Regions from separate parts of the Brevibacterium sp. LAARM2_SD2 genome, predicted to be linked through region 1. Evidence: riboswitches for the same ligand, from Rfam matches in the RefSeq annotation. Region 1 holds a riboswitch; the other holds the start of a gene.

Region 1 (3,397 bases):
GAAGACCATGCCGATGCGCGGGGCGAGGAACTTCGAGGGCCAGGTGTACGGCCGCGCCTCCTTCGCCCCGGCGGCAAGCGGCCCCGCTGCGCGCACCTCACCGGAGAACTCGGGGATGAGGCCGGCCAGGGTCAGCGCTGTCGTCGACTTCCCGGCCCCGTTGGCGCCGACGATGCCGAGCGCCTCACCCGCCCGCACCTCGAGGTCGAGATCGGTCGCTGCGGGCACGGCTGCCCGCGGCCGGGCGACGCCCAGGCGCTCGCCGACGAGCACGGGGGACCCGAGTCGGTCCTGCGCTCCAGTTCTGCCCGGCATCGTCCAGCGGTCGGGGGCGGTGCGGGACCCGGATTCGGGCAGCCAGATCCCGGTGGTCCTGAGCACCTCGGCGAGTGCGGGGTCACCGAAGACCTCGTCCGGGGTGCCGTGGGCGACGACGCCTGTGCGGCCGAGGACGATGACGGTGTCGACCTCGTCGCTCCACAGGCTCACCCGGTGCTCGACGACGATCATCGTCGCCGCAGTGGACTCCTGGACCGTGAGGACGGCATCGCGGACCGCCCTCGCCGAGGCGGGGTCGATGTTGGCCGTCGGCTCGTCGAGGACGATCACCTCGGGTGCCATCGCGTGGATCCCGGCGAGCGCGAGGCGCTGCTTCTGGCCCCCGGACAGCGCCGCCGTCGGGTGGGACTGGGGAAGGTCGAGGCCCATGGCGGCCAGGGAGGCGTCGATCCGCGCGTCGACCACCTCGGCGGGCAGACCGAGGTTCTCCATTCCGAACGCGACATCGTCACCGATGCGGGAGAAGATCACCTGCGAATCGGGGTCCTGGAGGACGAGCCCGGTGACGCCTCGGCGGGGGTCGGGTGGGGCGTCGCCGACGAGGAGATCACCGGCTGACTCCCCGGCCTCAGTGGGAAGGACCCCGGCGATCGCATGGAGGAGCGTCGACTTACCCGCCCCCGACGGCCCCAAGAGGAGAACCTTCTCACCTGGGGCGATGTCGAGGTCGACGGGGCCGACGGCGAGGCTGTCCCGATCGGCGTGCCGCCACGAGTATCCGTGGGCGCGGATCGGCAGGCCCATCAGCGCACGCGGCCGGAGGCGAAGGAGCTCAGCGCCCCGGTCTTCGCGATCGCGCGGTAGGCGTACCAGGCGCCGATGCCGGAGATGACGACGCCGGAGATCATCGCGCACACCGCGTAGGCGAGCTGGAAGTCGAACTGCCATTCGGCGTTGTAGAGGATGTTCTCGCTCACGGCCATGAAGGTCGCGGCGACGAGTCCGGACAGCGCGGTCACCCACAGGGTGAACTTCCGGTAGCCGAAGGCGGCGAAGACGAGTTCGGCGCCGAGGCCCTGGAGGAAGCCCGACAGCAGCACGGTCGCCCCGAAGTGGGAGCCGAGGACGCCTTCGACGGCGGCGGCGAGGAGTTCGCACAGCAGCGCGGCTCCGGGTTTGCGGATGATCGCCCCGGCGAGCGGACCGGCGAGCACCCAGAGGCCGGCGATGAGGCCGATCGAGGGCGGGAAGGCCTGGAAGGCGAGCTCGATGCCCTTCCAGCTGGCGGCGAGCACCCAGAAGATCAGGCCCACGGCGATGCCGAGGACCGCGGTGACGACGTAGTCGACGACCCGCCACTTCTTCGTCGGCGGGGCCTGGGTGAATGCCGGTGCCGTCGTCGAGCGGGAACCGGGCGTGGTCGTGTTCGGCATAGCGCCTCCTCGTGTCTCAAGGAGGGGTAGAAGAGTCTCGACTTCCTTCGGCGGTGCTAGCCGCATCAGGTTCGAGGGTCTGCAGCGTCATCTGCACTCTCAGCGCCCTTGGCGGCGCTCCCCTGTCGTGTGCGCTCCACTGTACAACACCTGACGATCCCCGGCACCGCACGTCCGCGGGGCCGGGGATCTGGTGCGAACGGGACTCAGGCCGGAACGACCATGACCGGACCCTCGGCATGGTGGAGGACCCCGCGGGAGACCGATCCGAGCAGCGCGGACTTCACGGCCCCGCGGCCCCGGGTGCCGAGGACGGTGAGCTGCGCGGTCTTCGTCGCCGCGGACAGCAGCGCGGTGGCATCGCCGATGAGCGCCGAGGTGGACACCTGGAGCCCGGGGAACTGACTGCGCAGCTCTTCGGCGTCCTTGTCGAGTTCGGCTTCGATCTGCTGCTGCCGGCGGTCGGCGACGTCACCGCCGAGTTCGAGCTCCGGGTACCAGTAGAGCCATTCCTCCCCGGCCGGCAGCACCGTGACGATCTCGAGGTCGGCGTTGCGCGAAGCGGCCGCCTCGGCGGCGGTGAACATCGCGATCCGCGCGCCCTCGGACCCGTCGACGGCGACGACTACCGGGCCGGTCGTGTCCCCGCGGTGCGCCGAATGGCGGGGGACGACGATCGTCGGGCAGTGGGCGTGCGGCGGCAGCGCGGTCGAGACCGACCCGAGCATGCGGCCCATGAAGCCGCCGCGTCCACGCGCCCCGACGATGATGACATCGGCGTTGGCGCTGAGGTTGACGAGCACACCGGCGGCGTCACCGGATTCGACGGCGTACGTCACCGGTCCGGGATGATCGGCGAGGAGTTCGGCCGCCTCGGCGAGGGTCTTCTCCGCTGCCCGCATCGCGGCTTCGTCCTCGGGTTCGGACGGGATCGAGGCCATGTTCGGGTAGATCATCAGGGGCATCGTGAAGGCCGTGACGACGGTGAGGGGAACGTCTCGGTGCAGCGCCTCGGCGGCACCGTAGCGCAGGGCAAGGGCTGCGAGCTCGGATCCGTCGAAGCCGACGAGGACGCCGAGGTTGTCGGTGAGTCCGGAATCGGAGGCGCGGGTGTCGGTCGGGCGGGCCTCGGCCGGGTTCGCGGCGGACGAGCGGGAGTCAGCAGTCATGGCAGTCCTTCCATCGGGGCCTGACCAACCCTGACGGGGACGACGGCCCCGAAAACCGTGTGCCGTCCTCGTCGCCCTCAGTGTACCCAAGTGTTTTCTACAACGTGTAGAAGACCGCGAGGCGGACGGATTCCTCTCGCGTGCGGCGCGTGCCCACGGCCTCGGCGCGTGCTCACGGCCTGCGCCAGGGGGAGGGGTGCGTCAGACGGCGAAGCCGAGGTAGCTCAGGGCTGAGCGGATGATGTGCTCCTGGCCGTGGGAGAGCTCGGCGACGATGTCGGAGCGCAGCGCCTCGGTGGGGGTGAGCCAGTCGAGGCTGAGCGCATCGGCGCGCGGGGTGCATTCGCCGCGGACCTCCATGACGAAGCACATCGAGATCGCGTGCTGGCGCGGGTCGTGGAGGAGCGAGGTGCCCTCGGTGGGGAAGTACTCGGCGATGTGGAACGGGGCGATGGCCGGCGGGACGACGGGCAGCGCCATCGGGCCGAGGTCGTTCTCGGCATGCCGGAGCAGGGC
Region 2 (3,397 bases), on a different contig from region 1:
ACTTCGGCATCGCCGCCGAACGTCTCCGCGCCGCCGGCATCCCCGTGGCGACCGTGCTCGTCGACGACGACATCGCCACCGACAGCGACGACACCGAGACCGGCCGCCGCGGCACCGGGGCGACCGTCATCGTCGAGAAGATCCTCGGCGCTGCCGCCGACGCCGGGTGGGGTCTCGACGAGCTTGCCGACCTCGGCGCCGAGGTGGTCGCCCGGTCCCGGAGCCTCGCCGTGGCCGCTCGCGCCCAGACCGATGCCCACACCGGTCGGCCCGCGTTCGACCTTCCCGAGGGCACCCTCGAATACGGCGTCGGCATCCACGGTGAGCGCGCAGCGACCTCGATTCCGCACGACGGCTTCGAGGCTCTCATCGACCGGATGTGCCGTGAGCTCCTCGCCGCGGTTCCCGGCACCCCGGCCGACGACGAGCTCCTCGTCCTCGTCAACGGACTCGGCGCGACGACCCAGATCGAACTCTTCAATGTCCACGACGCCCTCGGTGCCGCCCTCGAGACCGCAGGCGAGTCGATCGCCGCGTCCCTTGTCGGCAGCTATGTCACCGCGCTCGACATGACCGGGTTCTCCCTCACCGTCACCCGCCTGCAGCCGTCCTGGCTCGACTGGTGGAACGCCGCCTCCCGCACCGCGGCGTTCCCCACCCGCGGCGGTGAGTCCGCGCACGCCGAGGCGGTGCCGACGGCAGCGGCGACGCGGAGTGCGCAGGAGCCGACGTCGACCGCCGACTCTCTGCGGCAGCGGACGGCAGCCGGTGGGGACACGGATCTCGAGACCGCGGTGCTCCGCCGGTTCGCCGAACTCGTCGAGGAGCAGCACGCCCATCTGACGGAACTCGATCAGGTGGGCGGTGACGGGGACTTCGGGGACAACCTCCGCGGTGGACTGCGCCACGCCACTCGACTCGTCGACTCCTCCGAGGCCGCGGGATTCGCCGCAGCCGAAGCGGCGTTCCTCGGCGGCGTCGGCGGCACGAGCGGACCGCTCCTCGGCCTGCTCTTCCACGAGCTCAGCGCCGGTTACGCCGAACTCGACGCCGACACCCACCGCGAGACCGCGTCTGACCTCTGGAAGCGGGCGACGGCGGCCGGATGCGCGGCGATCCAGCGCGTCGGCGGCGCTGAGACCGGGGATCGGACCGTCGTCGACGTCCTCCATCCCACCGCCTCGGCGTTCGGGAAGGGATTCGCCTCAGCGGCGCAGACCGCCGCCGAGGCGGCACAGGCGACGGCCGACATGCAGGCGAGGCGGGGTCGGGCGAGCTACGTCGACGGCCGCGGAGCCGGCACACCCGACGCCGGAGCCGTGGGCATCTCGCTCCTCTTCTCCGCTGCCGCCGAAGTCTACGAGAAGTAGCCCTAGCCGGTACGAGAAGCAGCCTGGCCCGGCAGCGCGGTCACCGGTACGCCTCGTCGAAGAACGCGCGTTCGAGCCCGACGGCCCGCTGCCACAGATCGGCCAGGCGCTGCCGGGCGGCAGCCGATGCCGCATCGTCCCCGCGCGGTACACCCGTTCGAGTTCGTCGACGAGGAACTGCACCCAGCCGGTGAAGGCCTCCCCGCGGTGGAGGTCGATCCACCCGGTGTGGAGGTCGCGGCTCGGCATGGCCCGATCCTGCTCGCCCCACTCGAGGTAGAGCCATTCGGCGATGACGAGGACGACGAGGACGTCGGGGTACGACGCCGCGGCGACCGCCTCGCGCATGACGTCGCGGAACCCCGCGGTCACCTCGGTGAGCTGGGGATCGGTGTAGTCCGCGGGCTCCACCCCCACCTCGGCGAAGGCGCGGAGGAAGTACGAATCCTCATCGGCGGCGAGGAACCCGAGCTGCTGGGCGAACCGGAGCTTCGCGGTGATGGTGTCGGCGTGGGCGACGCTGGCGCCGAGCATCGAGAGGAAGTCATCGAAGAACTGGTAGTCCTGGACGAGGTACTTCGCCATCACCGCGTCGTCGACGGTGCCCGCGAAGAGCTCGGAGACGAACCGGTGATGGGTCGCCGCGGTCCACTCCGCCTCGGCGCTCGCCCGCAGCTCGGGCACGGCTCCGCCGGTCGCGACTGTGATCATGATGAGCCTCCATCTTCCTCCGCCGGTGTCACCCGGATCAGGTTCTAAGGGTCTGCGTGCGCACTCTCAGCGCCGGTCGCGGCGCTCCCCTGTGGTGGTTCGAGACTATCAGCCGACCGGTGCCGCCACAGCTGCGTCATGATGGGCGGCCTCGAGCTTCGCGCCGAGCACCTCGGCCAGCCGGACGGCGGCAGGCTGACGGCCGGCCGCACGCTCGCCGGCCTCGACCTCGGCGTTGTAGTTCGTGTTCGTGTTGATGTCGTAGACGACCTGGCGACCGTCGGCGGTGTCGATGAATTCGACCCCGGCGAAGTCGATGCCGAGTTCGGTGAGCAGCGCTTCGAGCCGACCGATGAGCGGGGTGTCCGCGGTGATCTCGTCGCGCCGGGTGAACTGACTGTCGCCGAGGCTGCCGGCCGTCCCGGGAACGGCGCAGGCATCGGCGGGGCAGAGTTCGAAGGAGCCGGCGGAGACGTCGACGGCGACGGCGTAGTGGAAGCGGCCGCCGATGAACTCGGCGCGCGTGATGAACGGCGCGGCCGGCTGCAGGTACTCCTGGACGAGGGTGATGCCGTCGATCGGCTCGGTGGACCCGTCGGGGGCGAAGTCGGCCACGGCGGCCTCGAGCTCGGCGTGCGAGTCGAAGCGGCGCACGCCCAGTCCCTTGCCGCCCTGGTTGTGCTTCGTGATGAACGGGGGCGCGAACCCGGCAGCCACCTCGGCGATCGCCGCTGATCCGAAGGCCGCCGAGGTGGCCGGCACGTCGATCCCGTGCGCGGCGAGCACGCGGTGCTGGCGGATCTTGCTGACCTCGAGCTCGAGGACCTGCGAGCCGTTGACGACGGTGCGGCCTGCGGCCTCGAGCCACGCGAGGACCGCGCGTCCGTACTCCTTGACGTGGGGGTCCGTGCGGGTGTGCGACGATGCCGAGAGTCGGGACCAGAAGACGCCCTCGGGCGGGGCGGCGGCGAGGTCGATCGCGGCACCGGGCAGCAGCCACTCGACGAGCTCGACGCCGAGGTCGGCGAAGGCGTCAGCGAACGGCGGGATCCACTCGGGATTGTCGTGGATGACGTAGACCGCGGGACCGTCCGCGACCGGCAGGGTGTGCGTGCTCATCGAAGTCCTCTCATGCGCCGTGGCTCTGGCAGGTGCGCTGTTATTGCTCAACAATTCTATCGAGTCGGTGATTCCCTGGGTCGTGTCCGCCCTGCGGCGTAGACTCAGGACCATGGCTATCGCAAAGCAGCCCGTGGTCGTTCTCGATGCTCCGGATGCTGGTGAGCTCGCCCAGTTCTACGGCGAACTCCTCGACT

What was found. Region 1 has a riboswitch for thiamine pyrophosphate ahead of AC2W7K_RS07660 (ECF transporter S component). Riboswitches for the same ligand answer to the same signal wherever they lie in the genome.
Region 2: linked by a shared signal. The riboswitch ahead of AC2W7K_RS06550 (TenA family protein) and the one ahead of AC2W7K_RS07660 (ECF transporter S component) in region 1 are both predicted to bind thiamine pyrophosphate.

The regions. Positions count from the first base shown of each region.
Region 1 is NZ_JBNFOM010000009.1:58,546-61,942, reverse strand. It holds gene AC2W7K_RS07665 (ABC transporter ATP-binding protein) at 1-1,083, opposite strand, end outside; gene AC2W7K_RS07660 (ECF transporter S component) at 1,083-1,712, opposite strand; TPP riboswitch at 1,738-1,846, opposite strand; gene AC2W7K_RS07655 (universal stress protein) at 1,919-2,881, opposite strand; gene AC2W7K_RS07650 (DUF4916 domain-containing protein) at 3,083-3,397, opposite strand, start outside.
Region 2 is NZ_JBNFOM010000007.1:120,429-123,825, reverse strand. It holds gene AC2W7K_RS06555 (dihydroxyacetone kinase subunit DhaK) at 1-1,370, shown strand, start outside; partial or broken gene AC2W7K_RS06550 (TenA family protein) at 1,578-2,081, opposite strand; TPP riboswitch at 2,078-2,182, opposite strand; gene AC2W7K_RS06545 (ATP-grasp domain-containing protein) at 2,190-3,200, opposite strand; gene AC2W7K_RS06540 (VOC family protein) at 3,313-3,397, shown strand, end outside.